DNA from 2 places in the Dethiobacter alkaliphilus AHT 1 genome. Region 1 is predicted to be linked to the other one. Evidence: a T-box and tRNA genes for the amino acid it is inferred to sense, from the RefSeq annotation. Region 1 holds a T-box; the other holds one or more tRNA genes.
What was found. The T-box of region 1 lies ahead of tyrS (tyrosine--tRNA ligase). A T-box ahead of a tRNA ligase gene usually reads a tRNA of that ligase, here a tRNA-Tyr.

Region 1 (15,261 bases):
CAAAAACATACCCAAGACTGCATGATTTGTGGCTTAGAATTAAATTATTTTGAAGAGTACAAGAAACTTGAATGTGCATATTGCCATAAAAGTTTTAGATCCAATGTGACATGTGCAAATGGTCATTATGTTTGCGACATATGCCATTCAATGGACGCAATTACACTTATAGAGAATTACTGTAAAGAAACAGAAAAAGTAAACCCCATAGAAATGGCTATTGAATTAATGAAAAACCCTGCAATAAATATGCATGGGCCAGAACATCATTTTTTAGTCCCAGCTGTACTCTTAACAGCGTTTTATAATATTAAAGGTGATAAAAGCACAAAAGTTAAAAAGCTTCAAGTTGCCAAGATGAGAGCCAAAGAGGTAAAGGGAGGGTTCTGTGGCTTTTATGGCAACTGTGGTGCAGCAGTTGGTACAGGCATATGCATTAGTCTAATTACAGAAGCTACTCCGCTAACAAAGGAAAGTTGGGGTCTTGCAAACCTAATGACAGGTAGAGCTCTAATATCATTAGCAAAGACAGGCGGTCCAAGGTGTTGTAAAAGAAACTTATTTACCAGTATAAAGGAAGCCACAGAATTTATAGAGGAACATTTTGGAGTTAAGATGTATGATGATGAAAAATATGATCATATATGTAGCTTTAAAGAAAGAAATAAAGAATGTCTGTTACATGAATGTCCGTATTATTAAGGGGCAGTAAACTGTCTTGAAATTAAAGTAGATCTGAGTAAGTAATTAAAGATGTTAAAAGGTAGACCAGCCAAAGCCCCCTTGATTTCAAGGGGGGCTTACCTTATGTTGACGTGTGTAAAATCGAGTTAGGTAACAAAATAGACAGACTGGTTTATTTGTAGGCAAAATAGATTTTAAAAGGTGACTGTATGGATACTACCAAAGGGAAACAAACAAAAGAAAAGCAAGATGACGCCACCCTAATGCCATCTGCTTTCGTAGAACGGGGTATGTCAAAGCTTTTTTGAAAAAACAGCTGAAGGTCGCAATTGGGAAGAGTGGCTATTAAAAAGCTGCAAAATGATGTAACTGACATTGTTTTGAAATAGCTGGCTAGATATTGGGAGAAGAAAATGGAGGCCGATTTTCATGAAAGATAAGATTAGGGAATTTGTTTTAGGTATGGGAGTTGACGATGTAGGCTTTGCAAAAATATCAGATTATAACAGCCCCAGATCACCTAAAATTGAGTCAATCTTTCCAAAGGCTCAATCTATTATTGTTTTAGCTTATAAGGAACTTTCCACTTGCGAAAGTCCTAATATGCAGGTTGCCATGAACGGCAGATTGGATGTGATGGAATTTTCACGTTCCTGTAATTACAAACTGGCAAAGTTTATTGAAAAAGAACTTCATGCCAAAGCTATGACAATTTCTGTATCTTACCCTCTGGAGATGAGTCACAAAACCTCAGGAGCTATAGGTGATGTTTCCCTGCGCCACGCTGCTGTGGCGGCTGGTTTAGGTGTATTTGGGCGACACAATCTTGTAATTCACCCCGAGCTGGGAACCCGGGTATTATTTACAGCTGTTCTTACTAACTTAGAATTGCCAACGGATCCTCCTATTACAGATAATTTTTGTATTGAATGTAATATTTGTGTTGAAAATTGCCCTGGAGGAGCTTTAGATGAGAAAAGCAAGACACATGTGGGTAAGTGCTTAAAAAATTCACAGCCCTACGGACTTGGGGCAGATATGGCATTTAGAAAAAAATTAGTAGATAGTACATCTGACGAGCAGAAGGCAATGCTAAAAGATGAGCATTATTGGCGTTTGTATCAAGCCGGATTTATCGGTTTTCAATATTCCTGCTTCAATTGTTTAAAATCCTGTCCCATCGCTCAGTAATTAAATCCAGTACGTGGTTTTTAAATATGGCAATAATATTCGGCGGTTCTCAGTTATTGGCCGTTTGAACAAGTTTGTTTTTGTTCAGGGAGATTATAGAGGGGGGTTTATCATGACTAAACATAAAATCTATACAATGAGTGTTGCAAGTGTTTATCCCCATTATGTTGCCAAGGCGGAGAAAAAAGGGCGGACGAAAACTGAAGTCGATCAAATTGTCCGTTGGTTAACCGGATATAGCCAGGAAGAGTTAGAAGCGCAGCTGAAAAACCAGACAGACTTTGAGACCTTCTTTGCAGAAGCACCTCAACTTAATCCATCACGTGCTATGATTAAAGGTGTAATCTGTGGTGTACGGGTAGAGGAAATTGAAGAACCAATTATGCAGGAAATCCGCTATTTGGACAAGCTAATCGATGAGCTGGCAAAAGGAAAAGCCATGGAAAAGATTTTGCGCAACTTAAAGTGATTGTGCTGGAGTTCTTTAATAAAGCGGAAGAGCCGGTTGGCTCCCTGTAGGTTTGACAACGTGAAAAAAAGCCAATATAATTAAATTAAATATTCAGAAAATTGAAACAATTTAAGGCTTAAGGGGGCTGTAATAAGAGGATGCTATCGCAAAAGTAATAAGATGGTGGAGTCATACAGGTAGGCAGATATGACAATTCCTATGGAAGAGCCCCGCTTCCGGGGGAAACGTTGGCTGGGTTCCGTTACCTAAAGAAGATTTCTTAGCAAGACAAAATTTGGAGGGATGTCTGAGTGTCCGAACAGAAACTTATGAACCGTTGGCTAGTTGTTGTAGGGACATTATTGATTATTCCATGTATAGGTGCGGTTTATGCTTGGAGTATTTATAGGCAGCCTTTAGCTGAAATCCTTGCAGCTTATCAGGGAGTGTCTCCTGATTCGCTAACGATTCCGCTTAATTTTGTATTTTCCCTTGTGATTTTATTTTTTGCTTTTGGAGCAATTCCAGGCGGGCTTATCCAAGATAAAATAGGCCCCAAAAAAGTGACAATTGCCGGAGGAGCCATGCTTGGGCTAGGGCTGATCCTTTCAAGCTTTGCAACAAGCGTAATGCACCTCTATATTTTTTATGGCGTTTTGGGGGGCATTGGTATTGGGTTTGCCTATATTACGCCGCTGGCAACCTGCAATAAATGGTTTCCTGATAAAAGGGGTACTATCAGCGGTGTTGCAGTGGCGGGAATGGGTCTGGGCACCATTGTTTTCAGCCCTATCGGCCAGATGTTAATCGAAAGCATCGGTCCATTAATTGCTATGCGCGTGTTAGGAGTTGCTTATTTTGTGCTTGTTGCCATCGGAGCTCAGTGGATGGTGCTGCCTCCTGAGGGCTATAGGCCAAAAGGCTGGGAACCCACTGGGACTCAAAAAAATGTTATTCACTTTAATCAAAAAGAAATGGTTTCAACTCTAGCGTTTTATAAAATTTGGATTTCGTTCATGGTTGGAACCGCTTCGGGCTTAATGATGATTGGAATTGCATCACCTGTGGGTCAGCAAATTGCCGGACTCACTGTGACAGAAGCTGCGGCTATTGTAGGTATGCTTGGGTTATTTAACGGCGGTGGACGAATTTTCTGGGGTGCCGCCTCCGACAAACTTGGACGCACTAGGACAATTGCTATATATTCACTGATAACAGCAGTGGTTATGCTAACCTTTGGCTTTATCAATTCAAGCATTACCTTCGCCATTGCTCTTTTTACTATCGCGGCATGCTTTGGCGGTTTTATGGCAGTTTTCCCGTCTTTAACCGCCGACTTTTACGGTACGAGGGATTATGGCGGTAACTATGGTATTATTTATCTAGCTTACGGGTTTGGTGCGCCGCTGGGCGGTTGGATCGGTTCCGCGTTTCCGCTAAACCAGGCATTTAATATCGCTGCTTTCTGCGCGTTCATTTCTTTCTTACTGATGCTGAACACAAAGCGCCCCGAGAAAAAAGCTGTTCTAACCAGCACTGCCGATACAGTTCCTAAACTATAAGAAGGATGGAAATATGAGGATCAATTAATAAAGGAACTGAATGATGCCTAAGAAAGGTATTACACCCCCTGGTTATTTTGAATACACAGTATATCCATTAGAAGGAATATGGGATTTGACAGAGGAAGGAAGAACAGCAGATACATTTGATAAAAGTCAGCTCGTTTACAAAATCATGATCAGACATCCTGATTTTGTGACTGATGATGATTATTTCTACGATACAAGCAGATAATTTTTCAGAAAATGAGCTAATCGATATTCCTTTCTTTTATTTTCAAAGTGGGATGAATTATGAAAAAATGAGTCTGTCTGATAAAACAATAATGAAAGTTTATAGTAAATTCCTGGAGCTTAAAAATAATAAATCAGACATAGAAGATGGGACCAGTAAAGCTATTCTAAATTCTTACGACCATTCTAGTAGCGACTATATTAAGCCCATGGTTAATTGCTTAAAGGAATTTCTCACAAAGGATGGGGGAACTCATATAATTGGTTAATGTAAGGACTTACCCTCTAATTCTTGAACCTTGCTTGAGAACCATGATGTATGGAAATCTTCATCAATTAAATTTGACCAAAGAATATTAAAAATTTCTTGGTCACTAACTTTTAAAAGCAAATTCTTATAGTCACTCATTGCTTTTCTTTCTATAAGAATATTGGCCTTTAACATAGGCACAAGACCGGTTAACGAGGTTAAATTCCCGCCAATTTTTCCTAGAACAGGGGATATTACATCACCTAAGGCAGTAGGTTTGCTACCTAGTTCTTTGATTATTTCAGTTATATTATCAACATGTTGTTGCTCTACATAGGATGCACGTTCTAGGGCTTTGCGGATATATATGTCATCTATTTGATTGCTTTGAGCCATATATAAATCAACCTGATTGAGTTCGAGACTATAAAACCAATTGAGTTTGTGTATTAGTTCTTTACTGTCCAATTCTTTCAAACCTCTCCGTTCTTTTTGTATACTTATTGTATCGACAATTACTAAGTTTATACTCAAGCAATAACAATTGGTGAGCCAATTTGAAGCATTATTAATTAAGGGTGAAAACCTAACGCAGATGCAATGATCGGGAAGTGACCGCATTGAACTAAAAATGGCTGTTGCAACGATAAGTTCGTTGCAGCAGCTATTTTTTTTCAGGTACTTTAATTTTTTCTTGAGGCATGATGCTTTTGATATTAATGGGAGAATCTCGCTTGTTACGGGTCCGCACCGTAGGCGCTTTTTACTCATAAAATAAGGTGGGGATATGTTTGTCATTATTTAACGGTACAAATGGCGGGCCGGACAGGTGGGATCGATTATGGCCATTGGGTTTTGCTTTATTATTAAATGGGACTAGAAACTGGAGGAATGATTATGAATAAGGTAACAAAAAGAATCTCCGTTTTTATTACATTGGCGCTGCTCTTTGCTGTGCTTTCAGGCTGCAGAGTTAATGGCCCGGATCCTGACCCGGAGCCAATCGGTGACAATGATATACCACCGCCGCCTGCCGTTTCTGAAGAGTTGGCGGGTTTATTGCCGCAACAAGAAGGTTTTGAATGGCACTACAGTGGTTTTGCAGAATACGGACATACAATGAGCCTGGATTCTGTAACAGAGATGGAGGGCCAGCGTAAATACCATATCTCCGGAGAAGTATATGACGCTTCCGACGGTGAATCACAACTGGAATTTTCTCTTTTAATTTCATATATTGTGGATGAGGACAGTATGGTGCAGGTCAAAACGGAAGAAGCCATGCTGGATTCCAAGTTTGACCGGCTGACACTGATAAAAACACCGTTGGCAGCCGGGACATCCTGGCAGGAGCAGGTAACGGATAAGGAGGGCAATGAAGCGGCAATTACAGGAATGATTACAGGAGTAAATATTGAAGATGGGATAAAGGTATATACAGTGCGCCACGAGGAGCAAAACAGCCAATACTGGGAAGAGCGGGTAATAAAAGAAGGCGCTGGGATCCAGTCCTTTGAACGCTTGATGGATTTTGGTGACGACCCCTTTACCGCGGGTTACTATATCTTTATTCCAGCTACCGACCCAAATCCCGAACCGAATCGGGAACCGTTTGAGTATAGCCTGAATCTGTATTTTTTCCTCCCAGATGGCAGTGGTGTTCGCCTTGAGAGACGTGTTGTGACAATGACTGACTTAGGAGTTGCCAGAAGAGCTATGAATGAGCTGATTGCCGGGCCCCAATCTGAGTATCTTGGCCGTTCTGTCCCCCAGGAAACGAGGTTGCTTGGCATTCGTATTGAAGATGGTATTTGCTATGTGGACTTTTCCAGTGAATTGCGGGATAACCACCCGGGAGGTAGCCTCGGTGAATTGTTGACTATTGCTTCTATCGTTAACACACTGACAGAGTTCTCAAGCATAGATCAGGTGCAAATATTAATCGAAGGCCAGATAGGTGAATCGATTGGAGGACATGTGGAGTTATACGAGCCGATTGGCCGAATGGAGCATAATATTAATTGACACTCCACACGGCTAAAACCGTGTCTTGGGTCAAAGAGCAAAATAATCTATCATTATATGAAAAGAAAAAATGTATGGAAAGAAGCAGCCTTCATCCTGTGATTTAAACCACGGGATGAAGGCTGCTTCTGTAATCTATTTATGTGGTAGAAACTTCTTTTGTTTACTCCCACTCAATGGTGGCACAGGGCTTTGGACTTAAGTCATAGCAGACACGGTTTACGTGGGGGACTTCATTTAGAATTCGGTCGGTAATTTTCAAGAGGACAGGCCAGTCTACCTGTTCAATGCTGGCTGTCATGGCATCGATGGTGTTTACGGCTCTAAGAATAACAGGGTATTCAAAGGAGCGGGTATGATTTTTTACTCCAACAGACTTAAAGTCGGGCACAACGGTAAAGTATTGCCAGACCTTTTTATCCAAGCCGGCCTTTGCAAACTCTTCCTGTAAGATTGCATCGGATTCTCTTACTGCTTCCAGGCGGTCTTTGGTGATGGCACCGAGGCAGCGTACCCCAAGCCCGGGCCCGGGAAATGGCTGCCTGTAAACCATATCTTCCGGCAGGCCCAGTTCGATACCGCAGGCTCGTACCTCATCCTTAAAGAGATGGTAAAGGGGCTCTACCAATGAAAACTGCAGATCTTCAGGCAGGCCACCTACGTTATGATGTGATTTTACAACGCTGGCGGTCTTTGTGCCGCTTTCTACGATATCGGGATAAATGGTGCCCTGAGCAAGAAAATCTATGCCTTCCAGTTTCCTTGCCTCTTCTTCAAACACCCGGATAAATTCAGTACCGATAACTTTTCTTTTTTCCTCGGGATCAGATACGTTTGCCAGTTTATTGAGGAAACGTTCGCTGGCATCAACGTAGATAAGGTTGGCATCAAGTTGATTCTTGAAAACTTCAACCACGGCTTCCGATTCATTCTTGCGCATCAGGCCGTGATTAACATGGACGCACACCAATTGCTTTCCAATGGCTTTAATGAGTAGTGCCGCAACCACTGAACTGTCCACTCCACCGGATAAGGCAAGTAAGACCTTTTTGTCTCCTACCTGCTTTCTTACCAGTTCAACCTGGTCTTCAACGAAATTTTTCATGTTCCAATTTGGAGTGGCCTGGCAGGTATTAAAGACGAACTCTTTTAACACTTCTTTTATTTCTGCTTCCGTTTCAGGCCAGCGTTCTCTTTTGTTCTCACACGTTGCCGCTTCATGTTCGACCGCCATGACGGGATAGCCCGCTTTATAAAGATCTGCGCTGACATCAATTCTTACACCGTCAATCAGATTATTGTTGCCCCCGTTTATGATAATGCCTTTAACATTTGACAGCTGCGAAAGTTCGTCTACAGTAATATCATGGGGGTGGATTTCACTATAAACGCCAAGCTCTCTTACTAATCTGGCTATGGCTGTATTTTCCCGGCTTCCCAGATCCAAAATAACGATCATGTCCTGTTTCATCTTGTCCTCCTAAAAGTTACTTATTGCCTAAGATTATAGCACTACAGCGTTAAGCTCACAAGAAATATCAGGCAAGAAAACTGATATTTCGCAACTTAACACACATCATGGGTGAATGTTCAGTCTTTGTTCAGAATGTTAGGTTATATTAGGTATAGCCAATCATCTGAAATTAATGGGGATAGGCAGGCACAGTGTATATCTAAACATAAAGATAGTGCCTGCGAAAATCCCTGAAAGGGAGATAGAAATGAAAACAGTGTTTGATTTAAGAGATAAACAAGATGATGAAATTTACCATGCTATCCAAGGACTTTATAATGAACCTTTGCAGGTTGTCAAATTAGTTGGGGAGTCAATAACGGCATGTATTGGCTGTTGGAGTTGTTGGCTAAAGACCCCGGGCAGATGTGCGATGAAAGATGAAATGGTTAAATCATATCCACGCTATGTAAACAGTGATACTGTAATTTTACTGATGGATACAGCTCAGGGATTTATCAACCACAAAGCCAAAGCTTTTTTTGACAGGACTATTCCCCACTACCATCCCTACATAGAAATGGTAGGCGGAGAATGCCATCATGTGGCCAGATACAAGAGCTATCCTGACATGGTATTTCTGTTTGATACTGACGGATTAACTAAAAAAGAGGAACAGGTTATTGAGGATTATTTGTATCGTACAGCCTACCATTTTAAAGCTAAAGCGTACCGCATTGTAAAAGAAGGCAGTCTTAAGCTGCGTACGTTGGAAGAAAGAAAAGCAAAAAGGCAAAGTGTGCCCTTTGCTTCATCTAAACCGGCAGAAAAACTGGTGATCTATAACGGTTCCCCCAGAAGAGGTGGTGGCAATTCTGCACTTATTCTGAAAAAAGTGGTTGAAGCCCTTGGGGACAGGGTAGAGGTACGTGATTTAAAGGAAAGTGGAAAATGGGAGGAGTGGGCAGAGTCTTTTCAAAGAGAGAAAGATGTAATGTTTTTTATGCCCCTCTATGTCCACGCAATGCCTTCACATGTAATGGGGTTTATGGAGAAACTGCCAGCCTCTGAAGGGAGCATAAGCTTTTTTGTCCAGTCTGGTTTTCCTGAAAGCAGTCAATCGCACTATCTTGAAGCATACTTTGAGCAATTGGCTCTCAGGCTGGGAAGGGCTTATCTTGGTACAGCCATTAAAGGCGGGGTGGAAAGCTTGCGCATGAGGCCGGTTCAGGCCCAGGATCAAATGATTGCACCATTGGTAAAGGCCATCGAGAACGTAGTGCATGAAGGGAGTTTTAACTCAACTGACATTGACCGTTTGGCCAGACCAATACGGTATGGAAAAGGCATGGGAATTCTTTTTAACTTAGTTGGCAAGAAAATAATAAACTTTTTCTGGGATCAACAGTTAAAAGCAAATGATGCATATAAACAAAGCTTTGACATGCCTTATTTTTCTTAATGGTTGAGAGGTTTATTTGTACAATTTGCCATGATTTAACAAAACAGACGTCTGCACATATCCCTCTTACCATAGCGTAGGAGGGATTTTTTAGATGTAAATGTTTAGAAATGGTTTTGTTTTTGTTCAGTACCCCAGCCTATAATTAAAATTGAAAGTGAGGGAGTGGAATAAATGAATAAATTAAAAAGAATGTTATGCTATGCTTTGATTGTGAGTATTCTGTTGCTTCCCGGTGTAAGTGTGAAAGCGGCCTCAGCTTCGGCCGTAGGCCTGGATGCCGCAGAGGTAGAAGCGTTTTTGGACACAATTATAGGTCAGCAAATGGATGAATTTAATATTCCAAACTTAACAGTTTCAGTTGTCTATAACGGCGAAATCCTTTTAGCTAAGGGCTACGGGTATGCAGATTATGAAAACAGAAAACCTGTAGATCCGAAAAAATCTCTTTTTAGAATCGGGTCTACCGCGAAGTTGTTTACCTGGACAGCGATAATGCAGCTGGTGGAGCAAGGGAAACTGGACTTAGATACCGATGTTAACCAGTATTTAGACTTTGAGATTCCTAATGTCATTGAATACAAACAGGGTGGCACTGAGGCTGAACCCATTACCATCAGGCACCTAATGTCACATACACCAGGCTTTGAAGATTATATGATGGAGGTTTTCTCCCTTTCTGAGGATAGTTTAATTCCTCTTGAGCAGTACGTGCGTGAACATAGGCCTGTCAGGGTTTTTGCACCGGGTGAGGTTAGTGCGTACTCAAATTACGGAGTTTCCCTGGCAGGCTATATTGTGGAGGCCGTGTCAGGAGTTCCCTTTGTACAGTATGTGGAGGAAAATATTTATCAGCCGCTGGGTATGGAATACAGTACCTTTCGTCAGCCAATACCGGAGAGTTTAGCTGATAATATGTCAAAACCCTATCGCTATGTGGATGGGGAGTTTGTGGAAGCCAAGTTTGAATTTGTCTCCGAGCCGGCAGGCAGTATGAGCAGCAGCGCCGAAGATATGGCGAAGTTTATGTTGGCTTATCTTCAGGGAGGGCAGCTTGATGAAGCCAGTATCTTAAAAGAGGAAACTGTGCACAACATGTTTGCTGAGCAATATACCCATCATCCGCGTTTGGATGGTATGGCCCATGGATTTATTAAGTCCACCTTTAATAACAGAGAAACATTTCACCATCCCGGAGGAACTTTGCTTTATGATACAGGACTGTTTTTGGTGCCTGAAGAGGATGTAGGCTTCTTTATCTCTCAAAGTGGTGGAAATTTTCTTGTAAACATGGAAATATTCCAGGGTTTTATGGACCGCTATTTTCCCTCAGAAGAAGTGGTTGCCCCTGAACCTGCCGCAGGTATGGAAACCAGGTCTTTGGAATTTGTGGGCGAGTATTATCAAAATAGACGATCATTTACCACCATGGATGCGCTTTTGAGTTTAATGATAGGGGTAGTTCAGGTTGAAGCTGACGACGAGGGCTATTTATTAGTCAGCCATCTTGGGGAAACAAGCCGCTTTGTAGAAGTAGAGCCGGGAGTTTATCAAAATTTGCGTGAAGGTAGAAGCAACGATCATGGCGGAGCCTTCAGTAGCATAGTTTTTGGAACAGATAGTCTGGGCAAATCAATGCTGATGACCGATGGTCCCATGAGCTACTCCAGGGCTTCTTGGTATGAGACCAGCGGGCTAACTCTCTTAATGCTTCTTTCTTCTGCATTGTTTATTATCGGCAGCCTGTTTTATTGGGGAATTAAGGGGCTGGTTGTTAAAATACGCAAAAAGAATGTTCAAGGCTTAGAACTGCAAAATGGTTCTATATTGGCGAAAAGAACAGCAGTTTTTCAAGGCTTGCTCACCCTGATCTTTGTAGGCGGTTTTCTGGCCGGGAGTGAACCGGATCCCGTGTACGGCTTGCCGGCAGCGGCATTTACTCCGCCTTCTACACTTACTTCATTGATAGACTTAATAGTGCCGTATGCCATGGTTTTTGTGACATTAGCAGTATTAACATTTGCGGTAATTGCATGGATTAAGGGTAACTGGAAGCTTGCCGGAAGAATTCACTATACTTTCTTCGCATTGTTTTCGGCAGCTTTGTCGTGGATCTTCTATTTCTGGAATGTAATATAAAAGCGCCTGCAGGTCAATCTGGTATGTCACTGTACTGGATACTGTGTAGTAGGTTATTAATGATTTAATGAAGAGAGGGACGCTCATGTATTACGAAAATGACAGGGGAAGAGTATATTACGAGTTGCACGGCGAAGAAAACAATGCACCGGTCTTAGTCTTTTCTCATGGCATATGTATGGATCACAAGACATTCTTCCCGCAGGCTGATGCACTTAAAGACCGGTACCGGGTATTAATCTGGGATATGCCCTCTCACGGGTTATCCTCTTCTATGGACTACAAGTCATCTTTCACCGACACTGCTGCCGATTTTATTGTGGAGTTATTGGACCACACGGGAACAGATAAAGCTATTCTGGTTGGCCAGTCCCTGGGTAGTTTCGTTACCCAGAAGGTGGCCTACAGGCATCCTGAAAGAGTAGAAGCCACCGTCCATATCGGAGGGTGGTCACTGTACCCCGGTTATACACCGCTTTTACAATTATTCAATCCCCTGATCGCACTTTTCATCAGCCTCTATCCCAAGAAGTCGGTCTTTAAAACATTTGCCAGCCACCGCGCATTAAAGCCGGAAACCAGGGCTTATATGGAACAGACCGCTGCAAGAACAGGAAAAAAGGTGATGTCTCATATTACCCGTGAACTGCTAAGGGATATGATTAAAGGTCTTCCGGAGCCTGCAAAAGAGCCCATGCTTCTTCTCCACGGTGACCATGAAGCGCCTTTTGTAAAAAATAACATGCAAAAAATGCATGAAAACAACCCCAACAGCCAACTCACCGTGATAAAGGATGCGCACCACATAGCCAATCAGGATAACCCAGAAGAACTAAACAGAATCCTTCTGGCATTTTTGGAAGAACTTCAGGCAAGCGGCCAATAGACATGTGACTTTACTTTTTCTGTTTAATGGTCTAGAATATAATAAAATTGAATTGTGTAAAAGCTATGAAGGGAAAAAGTAAGGTCGGATACATCTTTTCAGAGAGCAGCCGGATGGTGAGAGGCTGCAGATGTGCTGATTTGAATACATCCTGGAGCTGCTGCCTGAATTGATAGTAGGGCTTGCCGGGTACGCCCGAAACAGCGTGTGAGTGTTTTTACACTCGCTGAGGGGGATTCCGTGAGGAATTCCCGTTTCAGAGGTGGTACCGCAATCTTTTGCCCTCTGTTCCAATTGGAGCAGAGGGCATATTTATTTGTTATTCAAATTAAAGGAGTTGTAATTATGAAAATCTATGACGAGCTGATAGCCCGTGGCCTGATAGCCCAGGTTACCGACGAAGAAGAAATTAAGGAACTGGTCAACAGTGGACAAGCAATATTCTACATTGGTTTTGATCCAACTGCGGATTCATTACATGTTGGACACTTTATGGCTCTTAGCCTGATGAAACGTTTGCAGATGGCAGGCAACAAGCCTATAGTTCTGTTAGGCGGTGGAACTGCCTATATCGGAGATCCTTCCGGCCGTACCGACCTGCGTAATATGATGACTCCGGAAATAATCCAGCATAATAGTGAGTGTTTTAAAAAACAGATGGAAAAGTTCATCGAATTCGGTGACGACAAGGCCATCATGGTAAACAATGCCGACTGGCTTTTGGAGTTAAACTACATTGATATGCTGCGGGAAGTAGGGCCTCACTTTTCTGTAAACAATATGCTGCGTGCAGAGTGTTATAAGCAGAGAATGGAAAAAGGCCTGTCCTTTTTAGAGTTCAATTATATGATCATGCAGTCTTACGACTTCTTCTACCTGTATCAGAAATACGGATGCAATATGCAGTTTGGCGGCGATGACCAGTGGTCTAATATGCTGGGCGGCACGGAACTGATTCGCCGCAAGTTAGGCGAAGATGCTTATGCTATGACAATTACACTGTTAATGACTTCCGAAGGAAATAAAATGGGCAAGACTGCAAAGGGTGCAGTTTGGCTTGATCCCAATAAAACGCCGCCCTTTGAGTTCTTCCAGTATTGGCGCAATGTTGCCGACGCTGATGTCCTAAAATGCATCCGTATGCTCACTTTCCTGCCGCTTGAAGAAATTGAAGCCATGGATAAGTGGGAAGGCAGCCAGCTAAACGAAGCCAAGGAAATCCTGGCCTATGAACTGACTAAGCTGATTCATGGGGAAGAGGAGGCAAAAAAAGCAAAGAGCGCATCTCATGCACTATTTGCAGGGGGCACCGATGATTCTAATATGCCTACTACTGAAATTACCACAGAGCAGTTAACCGATGGTGCTATCGGTATCTTGGACTTGCTGCTGGCATGCGGCCTGACGCCTTCGAAAAGTGAAGCAAGGCGGTTGGTTCAACAGGGAGGCGTATTTGTTGAAGATGAGAAGGTTGAAAGCATAGATACTAATATAACTGCAGAACAATTAAAAAACGGTATAAAAATTCGTAAAGGTAAGAAAACATACCACAAGGCTTGGATAAAGTAAAGGATTAGGCCCCCCTACAAAATAAGTAGGGGGGCCTGACTGTTTATAATGTAAATTATTATGGATACATTATTAATAGCATCTGACTTCAACGTCTTTACACTAGGAGGTGTATAACATGAAGCGCAGGCCGGATGAACCGGGGTACGAATATCGTGAACCAGAAACGCAAAAAAGCCTTCATCGGCCCCAAGGCAGCCCACAACCCAGGGAGGTCCAGTCTCAGCAGGCACAATTAAAAAGTATACATAAACATGGTACCAATAAAGCCCTGAAAGCCAATATGTTTAAGAAAAAAGACCTGAAATATGATAAGTAGTTCAAAGTAGCGTTCTCCATAAAGGAAACGCTACTTTTTGTGTCTGGGGCACCTAAAGTCCCAAAAGAACATTAGTCAAGTTATATAAGCTAAAGTAGACTGTAGTCCCGGGCATACAGCAAACTCAAGTGGACACTTAACTCAAAATTTCTACAGGTGCTAAGCCGCGAGGTGTTTGATTTTAAATACATATGGATTGCTGTGTGTGTACGGGGTGTTATAGCAAGACAAGCACAAAAAGATATTGAAAAACATATGGTGGGAGTGTGGTAGCAAATACTGTTTAATCTGCCAGGGGAGGCGAGCAACTCTATGGACAAGGAAAATCTTATTGGCATCGTCTTACCTGTTAATCAATATAATCATCTCTCTAAACCTGGCCCAAAATTAAAAGCGATTTTATCATTTTACGAAAAGGCCGCCAGAATGAATGACTTATCTATATGCTATTTTCGTTTCAAGGACCTTAAAAGCACTAAAGAGCCCTTTATGGCGTATGTAAAAAGGGAGAATAGCTATGTGTTATGGGAGGTTGCTAAACCGTGGGTTATTTATAAGCGTACGGGACACCGAAGTAGTATTAATCCACTGATTGAATCTTTAATGAACGAGGGTATAAGAGTCTTCAACTCTTATAGAAATAATAATAAATATAAAATTTATAAAATGGTCAGGGACAATGAAGAGCTTAATAAACACCAACCGGAAACGAAAATAGCTTCACCGAGAACAATTAATGAAATGATGAGTCAATTTAATAGCCTTATGATCAAACCAGATAACGGGGAAGTTGGAAGAGGGATTATGAAGTTAGAAAAAATGCAGGGTGACATTTGGTGTTTGTATGAAAAATCAAAGGAAAGAAAAAAAGGTCTTTGGAAACAGACTTTCTTTGAGGATGAACTGCCGACAACCTTGTTGACAAAAATAAAAAATAGGCGATATTTGGTGCAGCAAACAATTGACCTGGCAACATTTTCAGGCAATCCGTTCGACATGAGGGTGTCAACACAAAGAAACCACCTGGGAGAGTGGC
Region 2 (15,261 bases), on a different contig from region 1:
TCCCACATCCATGCAGTTCTTTCTTGAAGATAATTTGTCAGTGACGGTAAAAGACAAAGACAGTATTCAAAATGTGATGGCTGTTTTAAATGAAGTGGAAGTTAACAAGCTGACGGTGGAAGAGTCAAACCAAATTGTTATGCAGGGCCAACTTCTGGAAGCCACCGAAATGCGTTTCCGTGACCGCCAGGGTAAGGTGTTCCGGGCCTATTTGCTCTCAGACGGCTCCCTTTTGGTGATGGAAGGGGACATTAACCAGGGAGGAAAGCAGCGAGATGTCTTTCTCTCCGCTCCCAATCAGCAAGAACTCTACAATGAAATCCAGGCCAGCATCATGACGCAAATGAAAAACTAATTAGCCCGGCAGTTCAGCCTGGCGGCCGATGACCATATCTTTAACCCGTTCTATGTAGATGCGGACGTCTTTGGGGTTGGAAAGGTTCATGAACGTGCCGTCGGACCGGATGATTTTGCTTGTGGCGCCGCCGCCCAGACCGAAGATGTGGTGGCGCTCTTCAATCATGACGATATTATAGACACATTCATATCCCGGTAGGCAAAAGCCGATATTCTCCTGTCCGCCAAGGATGTCCCGTTGGCGGTACAGGTAATACGGCTTATATTTTTTTTCCAGCATCTCTGTGGCCATGCGGTGGATAGCCGCCACTTCAGCATCAGCGGGCAACGTAAATTGCCGACGGTCTTCACTGAAGCGGGAGGCCCGCTTAGGTGAGAAGACATGCAGGGTAATGTTTTCCGGAGCAAGGGCCATGATTTGCTCCATGCTTTCTCTTACCATCAGGGCATCCTCGCCGGGAAGCCCCACAATTAAATCCATATTCAGCACCGGGATTTTTGCCTGTTTAACCTTTCTTGCAGCCCGGTCCACATCCTCTGCACTGTGGCAGCGGCCAATTAACTCCAGAGTTTTACCATGCATGGTCTGCGGATTAACGCTAACCCGGCTCACCTGATGGTGGCTTAAAACCGCCAAGTGTTCATCGGTCAGGGTGTCGGCTCTGCCGGCCTCCACCGTGAATTCCCGCAAGACGCCGGGAAATGCTTCCCGCAGCGCCGACAATACCCGCTTTAAATCCGTAGGGGAGAGAGCGGTAGGTGTGCCGCCGCCTACATAAACAGTGTAGGGATTCAATTTATACTTAGCCGCCATTTTGGCGGTTTCTTCAATTTCCCACAACAGGGTGTCCACAAATTGGCCCCGCAGTTTTCCCAGTTCTTTTAAAGAGTGGGAGGGAAAGGAGCAGTACAAGCAGCGTGTCGGACAAAATGGAATGCCCACATAAACGCTAAACAAACCGGGGCGGGAGCTTTCTGACAGGATGGGCCGCTCCACCTCCGCCACCCGCCACAACAGGTCGAACTTTTCTTTGCTGATTCCATGCTTGCTGTGCATATATTCAAATGCGGCTTCATAGTCAAAGCCTTTATCAAGCAGAGTATGTAGTTGTTTTGCGGGCCTGACACCTACCATGCGGCCCCAGGGTTTATTGGTCACAGAAAACACCTCGCCTGTATTATACATCAAGTTTGCAAAAACCCAATATAGGAAGCAGTTACTTTATTATGGTATAATGAAGAAAAAATCTGACAGGGAGTGGTGGCCATGACTAAGGACAAACCTTCCAAGCCAGATAACAGAATTAAAGAACAACCGGTGACATACGATGATTATGCCCGTCTGCCCGATGACGGCATCCGTTACGAAATAAATAACGGGCGGCTGGAAGCTATGACGCCGGGGCCCAATGCGGTGCATCAGTTTGTTGTGCAGCAAATAGAGCATCGCATGCTTCAAAAATGTGCCAGTGATTTTATTGTAATTTCGTCTCCCATTGATGTTATCCTGTCCGAGACAGAGGTAAGACAGCCAGATATTGTGATGATTCGCCGCGACAGGCTGTCCATAATCACCAAACGGGGTATTGAAGGTCCGCCTGATTTGGTGGTGGAAGTGTTATCACCGTTTTCTGCCAAGCGTGATAGGCAGCAAAAGTTGCATGCTTATGCAAAGTATGCAATTCCGGAGTACTGGATAGTAGATGTAAATAATGAGTTGCTGGAGCTATATGTACTGACAAAAGAACAGTATACGTTACAGGAAGTTTATTTTGAAGATGAACCTGTTGTGTCTAAACAAATTCCCTGCATCTCGTTTACCATGCAGGAGATAATAGAGAGCATTCCTGAACTGCCCAATTTCTGATTGGGTTGTTTTTTTGCCTGTTTGTTGGAGAAGATAAGAAAAGCTCGCGTTATAATTTCAACCAGTATAAGAAAAGCAAAAAACCGAGGTTATTAACCTCGGTTTAATTGACATGGTGCGAGAGGGGGGATTTGAACCCCCACACGCGTAATGCGCACTAGATCCTGAATCTAGCGTGTCTGCCGTTCCACCACTCTCGCATAAGTGGTGAGCCATGATGGGCTCGAACCATCGACACCCTGATTAAAAGTCAGGTGCTCTACCAACTGAGCTAATGGCTCCGATAAAAGAAAGGTGGCTTGGCCACCTGATTTGGTAAGTGGCTGGGGCGGCAGGACTCGAACCTACGCATGCGGGAGTCAAAGTCCCGTGCCTTACCGACTTGGCTACGCCCCAGTATAGTGGTGGAGAGGACAGGATTCGAACCTGTGAAGTCTGAGACAACAGATTTACAGTCTGCCCCCTTTGGCCAACTTGGGTACCTCTCCACAAAAAGTATTGAATTTGGAGCCGGCGATGGGACTCGAACCCGCAACCTACTGATTACAAGTCAGTTGCTCTGCCAATTGAGCTACGCCGGCATCGCCGTCAGCGACAATACATAGTCTAACATATTTTTTGGGGCAAGTCAACACTTCGACAAGCGAATTTTGATATGTATGTTTTTCCTGTAAATTGTGAAATCCTAGGGAAGTAGACTGGCTTAAGGAGGCATTTAATATTTATGAAGGAAAGTGAATTCACCAAGATTATTGCAGACCTGGAGCGTGTGGAGAAAGAACTGAAAACTGTGGGCAACAATAAGGAAAAACGCCAGATGTGCTACGACAGGTTGCTGGAGTTGCGCAAACGTATGGACCGTTATGTGGAGTACTGGCTGTTGTTTGAAGAAAAGATTAACGACCTGCAGGAACGCTATGATTTCTTTTTACCCGATGAATTGCCGGAATCGTTTCTGCATGCCTTTGACAATATCATGCCCTCAAAAGAGGATTATGAAGAAAAACTTACTTCAGAAGAAATTGGCAGAGAAAAGAGGGGAGTTAAACCATTGCTGTTACAGGCAGATAATGAAGCGTGCATACGCTCGTTCCGTCGTGGCCTGGGCTTTTTGGAGTTGGCCATGATGGACGAAGCAATTAAGGAATTTAGGGCGGTTATCAGTCAGGAACCTGATTTGATGCTTCCGCACCTGTGCCTGGGTGTGGCCTATGCGGAACGGGGGATGGGAGATGAGGCTATGCGGGAGCTTCGCCTGGTGCAGGCCCTTACCGATGATCCCCAAACCGGCGCCATTATCCATAATGCCATGGGCAATATCTATGCCGACCGGGAAGAGTATCAACTGGCGCTGGAAGAGTTTAAAAAAGTTGTGGAGTTGGATCCGGAATTCAGCGTAGCCTATTTTAACCTGGGTGCGGTTTATTATAATTTAAAACAATACCAAAACAGTGTGGCTGCCTTTGAGGCGGTAAAGGATAAATTCCCCCGGGACTGGGAGCTCTATTTCTACCTGGGCAAAGCTTTTAAAAAGCTGGGCAATGAGGAGCAGGCGCTGGTCAATCTGCTCAAATCTTCACACTTGGCTCATCAGGAACCCTTTGTGGCTTTTGAGCTGGGACTGCTTTATGATAAATTGGGTGAAACCCGCAAAGCGCTGGAGTGTTACTACCGCGCCCGACGTCTCTACCAGGAACTGGAAGGCAGGGAAATGCCGGTAGATAATTAATTCATATCCACTGCAGGAAAATTAAGCCGGATTGCAGAAAGTGTAATTTTGGGATAACACTTCTGCCAATGCAAAGTGTTTAATTTGCTGCAGTACAAAAGGAGGCGCTACATTCATTGAGTACTATCCGTAATCAAAGCCTGGCTCCCGAGGGGAAATTGAAAATCAACTGGGTAAAAGAGCATATGCCGGTGCTAAATGAGCTGGCCAGAGAATTTCGTGAGACAAAACCCTTTGCCGGACTGCGGGTGGCTATCTGCCTGCATTTGGAAGCCAAGACTGCTTATATGGCTAAAGTGGTGCAGGAAAGCGGTGCACAGGTAACCATTACCGGCAGTAACCCTTTGTCTACTCAGGATGATGTGGCAGCGGCCCTGGTGGAAGACGGCCTCACCGTTCATTCCTGGTACAATGCTACAGATGAGGAGTATGAAGATCACTTACATAAAACCATGCAGAGTGAGCCGCATCTGATTATTGATGACGGCGGTGACCTGGTGGCCATGCTCCACTCCCAGTATCCTCAGATGATTGAGAATGTGCGGGGCGGTGCCGAGGAGACCACCACCGGGCTGATTCGCCTGAGGGCCATGGCGGCTGACGGTGAACTAAAGATTCCCATGATGGCTGTAAACGATGCCTTCTGTAAATATCTCTTTGATAACCGCTATGGTACCGGCCAGTCTGTCTGGGACGGCATTATGCGGGCCACCAACCTGGTGGTGGCGGGCAAAACTGTGGTGGTAATCGGCTATGGCTGGTGCGGAAAAGGTGTAGCCATGCGTGCCCGCGGCCTGGGTGCACGGGTAATTGTCTGTGAGGTGGATCCGGTTAAAGCGGTGGAAGCCATTATGGACGGCAATTCAGTGATGCCCATGCTGGATGCGGCGGCGGAAGGAGACATTTTTGTCACCGTAACAGGCTGTCGTGATGCCATCACCAAGGAGCATTATGAAAATATGAAGGACGGCGCCATTTTGTGCAATGCCGGCCATTTTGATCTGGAAATCGATAAGCGCCCCTTGGAAGAGTTGGCCGAAAACAAGCGGCTGGCGCGCAAAAATGTGGAAGCTTATGAGTTTAACGGTAAAACCATTTATCTCATCGCCGAAGGCCGCCTGGTAAACCTGGCGGCGGCGGATGGCCACCCGGCGGAAATTATGGATATGAGTTTTGCTCTTCAGGTGGAAGCGCTGCATTACTTAAACAGTAATCACGGCAAGCTGCCCAACGATGTGCTGACCCTGCCGCAGGCGGTGGATGATAAAGTGGCCCGGCGCAAACTGGCGGCCATGGGTGTTTCCATCGATACCTTGTCTAAAGCGCAGGAATGCTATCTGACCAGCTGGAAGGCCGAATAGGGGGTAGAATGATGAGTATTGAACTGGCAATTATCGGCGGCACCGGAGTCTATGACCCCAAGCTGCTGGAAGATGTACAGACGTTGGAAATAGATACCCGCTACGGCAGGGCACTGTTGACCCAGGGTAAATATCAAGGCAGGGAAGTTGTCTTTTTGGCCCGCCACGGCACAAAGCACGGTACTCCGCCCCATAATGTTAATTACCGGGCCAATATTGCTGCGTTGGTGAAGCTGGGCGTCAAACGGGTGGTGGCCACCGCTGCGGTGGGCTCCCTGAATGAAAAAATGCCTCCCGGTGCCATGATTCTTTTAGGTCAGTTTCTGGACTTTACCAAGGCGCGGGAAGCAACATTCTTTGACGGCGGCGAAGCCGGCGTGGTACATACAGATTTTACAGCTCCATACTGCCCGCAGTTAAACGGCAATCTGCTGGCCGCTGCAAATCAGGCAGGACTGGAACTTTTGCAGGACGGAGTATATGTCTGTACCGAAGGCCCCCGGTTCGAATCGGCGGCGGAGATTCGCATGTATCAGAAACTGGGCGGAGATTTGGTGGGAATGACCAATGTGCCGGAAGTGGTGCTGGCCCGGGAAGCGGGCCTCTGTTACAGCACCGTTGCTTTATCCACCAACTTTGGTGCAGGGATTTCACCTACCGTCCTTACTCATGAGGAAGTTCTGGAAGTGATGGCAGAGAATGTGGAAAAAGTAAGGCGCCTTCTGATGGAGTTAATACCTAACCTGGCTGACCACAGAGATTGTGATTGTGAGAAGCTGGGCAGTGAAATTCTGCTATAGGAGAAATTATGGACCCAATACGTTTTGAATACGGCGTTGTTTTTTTGTTGGATCAGCGGCTGCTGCCGGTGGAAGTTAAATATATGGAATGTAAAAGCTGGCAGGAAGTGGCTGCCGGCATCAGGGATATGGTGGTACGCGGCGCTCCGGCCATTGGAGCCTCCGCGGCTTTTGGCATGGCGCTGGCGGCTAAACAGTGGTCCTCGGTGGACAGTGAGCGCTTTTTTGCCGGACTGGAAGAAGCGGCCAAAGGGTTGAAGGCCACCCGTCCCACCGCTGTAAATCTGGCCTGGGCGGTGGAGAGAATGCTTAATGTGGCCAGGACGCAAAGGGGAGTGGCGCCCCGGGAAATCGCAGACATTCTCGATGCGGAAGCCAGGCGGATTGCCCAAGAAGATATTGCCGTTAACAAAAAAATAGGGGATTTCGGCGCCGGGCTGATTAATGATAAAGCCCGCATTCTCACCCACTGTAATGCGGGAGCACTGGCTACGGTGGGCTATGGTACCGCCCTGGGAGTTATCCGCAGAGCCGTGGCCCACGGCAAAGAGGTGCACGTATTTGCCGATGAAACCCGCCCCTATCTGCAGGGCGCCCGTTTAACGGCCTGGGAGCTGCACCGCGATGAAATTCCCGTTACCGTCATCGCCGACAATATGGCAGGTTTCTTAATGAAGCAGGGAAAGATCGACGTTGTCATCGTGGGAGCGGACCGAATTGCGGCCAATGGTGATGTGGCTAATAAAATCGGTACCTACTCGGTGGCGGTTTTGGCCGCCGCCCATAATATTCCCTTTTACGTGGCGGCGCCGTACTCCACCTTTGACCTTGCCATAAAAAGCGGTGAGCAGATTCCCATTGAAGAACGATGTGAAACGGAAATTACCCACTTCGCCGGCAGGCGCATTGCGCCGGAGGGCATCGGCTGCTATAACCCGTCCTTTGATGTTACACCAGCTAATTTGATTACAGCCATTATTACCGAGTTTGGTGTTATTGAAAAGCCCGATGAAGAACGGGTCAGGCAGTTTTTTGCGGAGGCCGGTCATGAAGCTTAGAGGGGAAATGCTGGCCACAATCCAACAGATGTGCCGCGATAATCTGGTGCTGGGTACCTGGGGTAATGTCTCGGTTCGAGACGGCGAGAATCATTTCCTCATTACTCCCAGCGGCATGGAGTATAGTCAGCTTACAGCAGAAGATCTGGTCCGCATGGATTTTGGCGGTAGCGCCGACGGTCGCTGGAAACCCTCTTCTGAATGGCGCCTGCATGCTGCCCTTTTTCAGGGCAGAGAAGATATCGGCGCCATTGTTCATACTCACAGTGTCCATGCCACCGCCTTTGCCGTGGCCCGCATGCCTGTCCCGGCGGTGGTGGAAGATCTGGTGCAGGTTGCCGGAGGTAGCGTGGATGTGGCCGCCTATACCATGCCGGGCACAGAAGAGTTGGCCCAAAACGCTCTGCAGGCTTTGGGCAGCAAAAGTGCCGTGCTTTTGGCAAGCCATGGGCTGGTGGGCGTGGCTCGCACCCTGCCGGAGGCACTGAAGGTCTGCCAGATTGTGGAGAAGACGGCACAGGCGGCACTACTGGCCCGCCTGCTGGGTCCGGTTCATGAACTAAGCGATGAAGATATTTCCGCCATGCGCAGTTTTTATCTCACATCGTACGGACCGGAAAAACGGGAGGAGGAAATAGAATGAAAACATTAATACGCGGGGCCACCGTTGTTACCGCCAACGAACAGGATACCATCATACCCGATGCGGATGTGGTGGTTGATAATAATATTATTTCGTACGTGGGCCCAAAAAAAGAATGGGTAGAAGATTTTGCTAAAGTTATCAATGGCCGCGGCAAGTTGGTTGCCCCCGGTTTTGTCAATGCCCACGGCCACGCCGCCATGTCGCTATTGCGTTCCCTGGCCGACGATGTGCCGCTGATGTACTGGCTGGAAAAAAGAATCTGGCCGGTGGAAGCAAAACTAAAGAGGGAAGACGTTTATTGGGGAACCATGCTGGCCATTTTGGAGATGATTAAAGGCGGCACCACCACCTTTACCGATATGTACTTCTTTATGGACCAGGTGGCTGAAGCCACAGAAGAAACGGGTATCCGTGCAGTGCTGGCCAGAGGACTGGTGGGTATCGGCCATATGTCGGAGCAGGGTCTGGAAGAAAGCCAACAGTTTGTGGAGAACTGGCAGGGAGGAGCCGACGGGCGAATCTCCACCATGCTTGGCCCCCATGCCCCTTATACCTGTCCTCCGGATTACTTAAAAAGGGTGCTGGCTCTGCAGGAGAAACTGGATGTTCCCGTTCAGATTCACTTATGCGAAACCCGGGACGAGGTGGACCGTATCCAAAAAGAGCATGGCGTCACACCGGTGGAATTGGTAAGAGACACCGGCCTGTTTCAGGCACCTGTAATAGCAGCCCATTGTGTGCATCTCACCGTTGATGATATTGATATTTTACGGGAGTTTGATGTGCGCGTGGCCCACAACCCAGGCAGCAATCTGAAGCTGGGCAGCGGCATTTCTCCGGTGCCGGATTTGCTTAAGCGCGGTATTACCGTGGGTCTGGGCACCGATGGAGCGGCCAGTAACAACAACCTGGACATGATGGAGGAAATGCGCCTGGCGGCGCTTCTGCATAAGGGCAGCCGCATGGATCCCACCGCCATTACCGCCCGACAAGCTTTGGCCATGGGGACAAGGGAGAGCGCACAGGCCCTGTTTTTAGAAGATGTGGGGACCATTGAAGCAGGCATGAAGGCAGATCTGATAATGATGGACCTGCAAAAACCCCATCTGACTCCCCAACATGATTTGGTGGCCCATCTGGTATATGCGGCTCAACCGTCGGATATAACATTGGTGATGGTAAACGGCCGGATTCTTATGGAGGACGGTAACCTAACCACCATGGATGAAGAAAAAATTCTTTTCCAGGCTCAGCAGCGGGCTCTGCATTTAGTTGAGGAAAAAGAGGACGATTAATAGTAAAAGCCTGGCTTCTGCCAGGCTTTATATCATCGGTTTTAGTTTTCGTTGGTTTCAGCACGCATCCGCTGCAGCACTTCGGTGATCTGGTCAAAGAAGGTGGAAATAGGCTCACCGCGCTGGATGCCGGCGGAGATCTCCTCCAGCTGGCGGATAATATCCGGATCGGCGGAAACATAGGCATTAACAATGCCGGGCTCCCGATCTTCAATGGTACTGGATACCTCCTGCTTTATTTCCACTTCGCGGCCTTCTGCACCATCTTCCAGGGTAATCCCCACCATGGCCAGGTTGGAAATGACAACTACCACAGCGTCGTCCACGCCTTCCACATCGGTGGCAATGTCTGCTACGCGGTTGGCCAGATCCATAGCATCAGGGCCCGGTTGGTCCGGTTGGGGACGCGTTGGGTCTTGATTGGGCCGCCGGATATCCTGTGGGTCCTGCCGGGTCTCCGGTGGCGGTTGTTGGTCCGGGGCGGGTCTGGGCTCCGGTGCGGGACGCTGAAATGGCGGGCAACCGCTGAGTATCAGCGACATAGCCAGGAGAATACTAAGTAAGATTAACAGACGTTTACTTTTCATAATTTCACCTCCTTGTTGGCTATAGTTTTTGAGTAAGGAGAGTTTTTATACTCTTGGGTTCATGGCTTAAATTGACACCGTTTCCTGCATAAACTATAATCAAATAGGAAGGTTTAACCAGTGGAGGGACAAAAACGTGCGAATTCTACTTACTAATGATGACGGCATTTTTGCCGAAGGTCTGCAAGTTTTGGCCAGAGAAATTGAAAAAATTGCCGAAACTTCTGTGGTGGCACCGGATCATGAGCAGAGTGCCACAGGACATGCCATTACCATGCACCGTCCAATCCGGGCGGAGCGCGTTAAATATTTACATTCGCCGGAGCTGCCCACCTACGCGGTAAACGGCACCCCGGCCGACTGCGTCAAGCTTGCCGTGGAGGCGATTTTGCCCCACCGACCCGACTTGGTTATTTCGGGAATCAACCGCGGCGCCAATCTGGGAACAGACGTGCTCTATTCAGGTACGGTGTCTGCCGCCATTGAAGGGGTAATTTTGGGTATTCCGGCCATTGCCGTAAGTCTTGCCGAATACAAAAATCCCCGCTATGAGTACGCGGCGGAATTTATTGCCCGCCTGGCCAAGGTGGTCACTGCACATGGTGCCGGCAGCGACACACTGTTGAATGTAAATGTTCCCGGCTGTGACCGGGAGAAGATGCAGGGCGTGGCCGTAACCAAGCTGGGCGTACGTCAGTACAAAAACGCTTTTGAAAAACGTACGGATCCCCGGGGGCGGACCTATTACTGGCTGGCCGGCCAGCTGGTGGATGTTGAACACGAAAAAGACACCGATGTGGCCGCAATCAATGCCTGTAAAATTTCCATTACTCCCATTCAGCATGACCTGACTAATTATGCCTTGATTGATAACCTGCGGGAATGGAGCTTTGAACTTTAATGGGGTGGTACCATGCCAAAACTGACCAAAACGGGGCACAACCGATATTTGCTGCCAAGAACAGGCGCAATGCAGGTGGATGCCCTGCTTTTTTTAAACGACGCCTTGCGCAGTCAACTGGCAGAAAACTCCGTGGAACTGCAGCAGCTTTGTGATGCCGCTGCTTTGCCCGGGGTATTTGGGCCGGTGGTGGGAATGCCCGACATTCATGCCGGCTTTGGCCTGCCCATCGGCGGTATCATGGCTACCCGGGCCCACGGCGGCGTGGTTTCAGCCGGTGCGGTGGGTATGGACATCAATTGCGGAGTCCGCCTCTTGGCCACCAAGATTCCGGCAGATATTCTGGACAAGCCCACGCTTCGCGCCCTGATGCAGGCCATAGAAAAGCGTATTCCCGCCGGAGTGGGCGGCAAGTCCCGGCACCACCGGCTGTGCAGGGAAGGTTTGGAGGACGCGCTTACCCACGGAGCCCGCGGTTTGGTATCCAAGGGATACGGCATTAGGGCGGACCTGGACCGCTGCGAAGAAAGCGGTTGCCTGTCCGGTGCCCAAACTGCTGCAGTGTCTGCCAAAGCATTACAGCGGGCCGCACAGCTTTCTACCCTGGGCGGCGGCAATCACTTTTTGGAAATGGGAATCGTGGAAATAATAGAAGATGAATCAGCGGCCAACACCTTTGGCCTGGAAAAAGGCATGCTCACCGTTTTAATCCATACCGGAAGCCGCGGTTTCGGACATCAAATCTGTACCGATTATACTGAGATAATGTTTAAGGCAGCAAAAAACTATGGAATTCATCTGCCCGGCAAAGGCCTGGCCGCCTGTCCCACAGACTCACCGGAAGGCAGCAATTATCTGGCCGCCATGGCCTGTGCGGTTAACTTTGCCTTTGCCAACCGGCAGCTAATCACCTTTGATATCCGGGAAGCATTTCAGGAGGTGCTGGGTGAAACCGACCTGGCCGTGGTCTATGATGTGGCCCATAACATTGCCAAATTTGAAGAGCATTTTGGAGAAAAACTGTTAGTACATCGCAAAGGTGCCACCAGGGCACTACCGCCGGGACATGGGGAAAATCCGGTCTGTTACGTTGCAACGGGCCATCCCGCCATTGTTCCCGGCAGCATGAACTCGCCCTCATATGTACTCACAGGCACAGAAGCGGCAAAAGAGTCATTCTGTTCCGTAAACCACGGCGCCGGCCGGGTAATGTCCCGCAGCGCCGCAAAAAAACATATCAGCCGGGAACAATTTATGTCTTCGGTGGGTGATGTGCTGCTAAATACCCGCAACTATAAACAGCTTTTGGATGAAGCGCCGCCGGCGTATAAAAACATAAACGATGTGGTGGATACTTTGGCCGATATCGGTCTGACAAAAATAACAGCCCGCCTGCAGCCGCTGGCGGTAATCAAGGGTCAGGGGGACGACTAGATGATGGAAGTAACCAGCTTTGCAGCCACAATAGACCATACTAACCTTAAGCCGGAAGCCACCCGGGATGATATAGCCATGCTCTGTGCTGAAGCAGATAAGCACCGCTTTGCAGCTGTTTGCATCAATCCCTGGCATGTGCCCTATGCCGCCCGCCTGCTGGAAGAATCCACGGTAAAAGTGGCGGTGGTTGCCGGGTTCCCTCTGGGAGCAACCACAACGGCCACCAAGGCATTTGAAGCGGGGGAGGCGGTGCAAAACGGCGCCCGGGAAGTTGATTTGGTCATCAATGTTGCCGCCTTAAAAGAGGGACGCGCCCGCATGGTGGGTGAAGAAATAAGTCGGGTACGTGCCTCTATAGAGGGTGCGTATTTAAAAGTTATTTTGGAAACAGCGCTTTTGGAAGCGGAGGAGAAACGACTGGCCGCACGTATCGCTGCAGACTGCGGCGCTGATATGCTAAAGACTTCCACCGGTTTTTTTGGCGGCGCCACAGAAGATGATGTGGCCCTGTTAAAAGAAGTTGCTCCGCACCTGGGTATAAAGGCATCGGGTGGAATCCGCGATGCTGAATTTGCCCTGCTCTTATTGGCCGCCGGAGCCACCCGTCTGGGAACCAGCTCCGCTGTAAAGATTATTACTGAACTACAGGACAGGAGGTAAGCAGATGCCCACAATTTTTTTCTATGGTCCCAAACTGGAGAAGGATAAGAAAAAAGAACTGATTAAATCGTTTACCGAGAGTGCCAGCCGGGCCACCGGCCTGCCGGAGCAAGCTTTTGTAATTTACCTGCGTGAAGCAGATAAGGAAGATGTCGGCGTCGGCGGCGAACTGCTTTCTGAGAAAATAAGGTAATCAGGTTCTATTGTCAACATCCCACACATAAGATGAACAGAAATGCTTAGACGGGGATGGTGACAATGAGACAGGCTCCATTAGGTTTCCGGGAAAAATATCAGTTCTTCTTGCAACCAATGCCGATACTGGTATTGGCCGCTGTATTGGTGGTTGTGGCGTTGATTTTTGTTGTGTCCGCGCCGGAAAAGGAAGTGCCTCTGACATTGGAGGAATTGTTGGTAACAAAAATGTCACTGGCGGCGGAAAAAAACACTTACAGCCTGGTGGTGGAAGAAAGCGGCCCGGGTTACTCCCTGCGCTTCACCGGCCAGGTGGCAGAAGGTAACGTATATGGTAACATTGCCGCCTATGATCTGGAAATTTTCTCAGACCAAAATAAATATTTTGTCCGTGGCGAGGATCTGTTTGAGGAATGGGAAGAGATGGGCGAGGCCGAACTGGGCGCTTTATCCGCTGTTGTCCATGAGCCCCTGGAGCTTTTGGAAACGCTTCTGGTTGCAGAAGATGTTGTAGTTGAAGAAGGACCCAGGCGCATGGTGGATAATGTTGAATGCCAGACCTACTTTGTGGAGGTTCCACCACCGGAGCTGCACTTGTTGACACGCTTTGATAACGAAGACGCCCAACTCAACAAACTGCGACTATATCTCTGGTATAATGAAGAAGATGAGTTCCTCTACAGAATGGCGGTCCTGCTTAGTGTTACCGTGGATGATGAGACGGTTGAAATTAACCGTATCTACAATATGCACCCCGATGCCCCCGCAATTCCCCAGGATGTTCCCAATCCCGATAAGGACTATCTGCCTATATAACATGAAAAGTGCCTTCACTGGAAGGCACTTTTCATGTTAACTGTTATTTTAATAAGTCTGCAAACAGGTCCATTAAGCGCCGGGTAATCTTACCCGGTTTCCCGTTGCCCACCGGCTGGCCGTCAACTGTGGTTACCGGTGTTACATCGGAGCGGGTATTGGTGATGATCACTTCATCCGCCGCTGTTAATTCTTCTTTGGAGATAAACCTCTCCGCCACCGGAATGTTATCCTTTAGTGCAAGCTCTAAAACAGCCTGGCGGGTTATTCCCGGTAGAATCCACGGTCCAAGGGGTGTGGTGGTGAGCACACCGTCAATAACTGTGAGAACGCTGCTGCTGGTGGATTCGGTAATACCCCGTTCACTGTAGAGAATGGCGTCATCCACACCGGCTTTAATGGCTTTCTGTTTGGCCAGAATATTGGCCAGGAGATTTAGGGACTTAATGTCGCAGCGCTTCCAGCGCTCGTCGGGCAAAAGCAGTACCGCCATACCCTCTTCATATAACGACTGGGGAACCGGAGGCATTTCCCGCGCCACAATAAAAAAGTTTGGGGTGCAGTCATCAGGAAACTGGTGGATGCGGTGTGCAGCCCCCCGGGTCAGCTGCAGGTAAATCCCGCCGTACTGCAGCCCATTGGTATCTATTAACTTATCAATTATTGCCCCTATCTTTTCATCGGAGTACGGAACCGTCAATTCCAGTTCCGACGCACTATAGCGCAGTCGATCCAAATGCTCCTGCGTCATAAGCACTTTGCCGTTATGTACCTTAAAAAACTCATAAACCCCGTCACCAAACAATGTGCCGCGATCTTCAATATTCAGACATGCATCTTCAGCGGCCATGTATTTTCCATTTACAAAAGCGTTTGTCACTTATTTTGCCTGCCTTTCCAAACTTTTTATTCATTTATATTTCTTGGCGGCGTACATATTTCCTGCAAAAAAGGATTCCACAGCCACGCTGAAGTATTGTATACTGATAAGGATAAGTCCTGTTTTAAGGGGGATATTGATGGGAATTCGTTTTCGCAGAAGTGTGAGGATTGCCAAAGGTGTCAGGCTTAATGTAAGCAAAAGCGGTGTAGGAATCAGCGGCGGTGTAAAGGGAGCCAGAATCGGTGTGGGTCCCAGAGGCGCTTATCGTTCCCTGGGTATTCCCGGCACCGGCATCTATGCCTTTGATTATATCGGTAAAAAGAAGCAGAAAAGTGCCGGGGCCAGACCGAAGCAAGCGGTGGCAACTGTGCAAAAGGCGCCGGTGCCAAGCGAGTTTTCCCTGCCCAAATACCCGGCAGCCATTCTCGTTTTATCCTTAATACTATTGTTTTTGTTCCCGCCGCTGGGAGTTCTGGGGCTAATTATTTATATTATAACCTGGGTAAATTTAAAGAAAACGCCGGAATACCAGGGTTTTCAGCTGGTGGCCGCTGCTGAGGCGGCCCTGAAAAAAGGCCTGCCCCAGGAGGCGGCTCAGAATTATAAAGCGGCCCTGGAGCTAAAACCTGCCGCCGGTAGCCTGTATCAGCGAATTGCCGATCTTTATTA

Region 2: it encodes a tRNA-Tyr, which carries the amino acid that the T-box ahead of tyrS (tyrosine--tRNA ligase) is inferred to sense. The anticodon was not compared.

What each region holds. Positions count from the first base shown of each region.
Region 1 is NZ_ACJM01000001.1:131,494-146,754, forward strand. Features, by position in the region: gene DEALDRAFT_RS00665 (DUF5714 domain-containing protein) at 1-702, shown strand, start outside; gene DEALDRAFT_RS00670 (epoxyqueuosine reductase) at 1,114-1,875, shown strand; gene DEALDRAFT_RS00675 (DUF2200 domain-containing protein) at 1,988-2,344, shown strand; gene DEALDRAFT_RS00680 (L-lactate MFS transporter) at 2,638-3,888, shown strand; partial or broken gene DEALDRAFT_RS17595 (GyrI-like domain-containing protein) at 3,929-4,096, shown strand; gene DEALDRAFT_RS00690 (ferritin-like domain-containing protein) at 4,388-4,840, opposite strand; gene DEALDRAFT_RS15715 (GerMN domain-containing protein) at 5,270-6,397, shown strand; gene guaA (glutamine-hydrolyzing GMP synthase) at 6,561-7,868, opposite strand; gene DEALDRAFT_RS00705 (hypothetical protein) at 8,119-9,312, shown strand; gene DEALDRAFT_RS00710 (serine hydrolase domain-containing protein) at 9,487-11,451, shown strand; gene DEALDRAFT_RS00715 (alpha/beta fold hydrolase) at 11,537-12,337, shown strand; T-box leader at 12,394-12,626, shown strand; gene tyrS (tyrosine--tRNA ligase) at 12,683-13,906, shown strand; gene DEALDRAFT_RS00725 (hypothetical protein) at 14,025-14,225, shown strand; gene DEALDRAFT_RS00730 (YheC/YheD family protein) at 14,538-15,261, shown strand, end outside.
Region 2 is NZ_ACJM01000010.1:23,916-39,176, reverse strand. Features, by position in the region: gene DEALDRAFT_RS10145 (hypothetical protein) at 1-355, shown strand, start outside; gene hemZ (coproporphyrinogen dehydrogenase HemZ) at 356-1,543, opposite strand; gene DEALDRAFT_RS10135 (Uma2 family endonuclease) at 1,625-2,224, shown strand; tRNA gene DEALDRAFT_RS10130 (tRNA-Leu) at 2,338-2,424, opposite strand; tRNA gene DEALDRAFT_RS10125 (tRNA-Lys) at 2,430-2,505, opposite strand; tRNA gene DEALDRAFT_RS10120 (tRNA-Gln) at 2,545-2,620, opposite strand; tRNA gene DEALDRAFT_RS10115 (tRNA-Tyr) at 2,627-2,712, opposite strand; tRNA gene DEALDRAFT_RS10110 (tRNA-Thr) at 2,730-2,805, opposite strand; gene DEALDRAFT_RS16095 (tetratricopeptide repeat protein) at 2,949-3,953, shown strand; gene DEALDRAFT_RS10100 (adenosylhomocysteinase) at 4,070-5,314, shown strand; gene mtnP (S-methyl-5'-thioadenosine phosphorylase) at 5,326-6,114, shown strand; gene mtnA (S-methyl-5-thioribose-1-phosphate isomerase) at 6,123-7,172, shown strand; gene DEALDRAFT_RS10085 (class II aldolase/adducin family protein) at 7,162-7,815, shown strand; gene DEALDRAFT_RS10080 (amidohydrolase) at 7,812-9,113, shown strand; gene DEALDRAFT_RS10075 (YhcN/YlaJ family sporulation lipoprotein) at 9,155-9,700, opposite strand; gene surE (5'/3'-nucleotidase SurE) at 9,837-10,601, shown strand; gene DEALDRAFT_RS10065 (RtcB family protein) at 10,614-12,035, shown strand; gene deoC (deoxyribose-phosphate aldolase) at 12,036-12,698, shown strand; gene dmpI (4-oxalocrotonate tautomerase DmpI) at 12,703-12,891, shown strand; gene DEALDRAFT_RS10050 (hypothetical protein) at 12,957-13,709, shown strand; gene dat (D-amino-acid transaminase) at 13,753-14,589, opposite strand; gene DEALDRAFT_RS16090 (DUF4236 domain-containing protein) at 14,729-15,261, shown strand, end outside.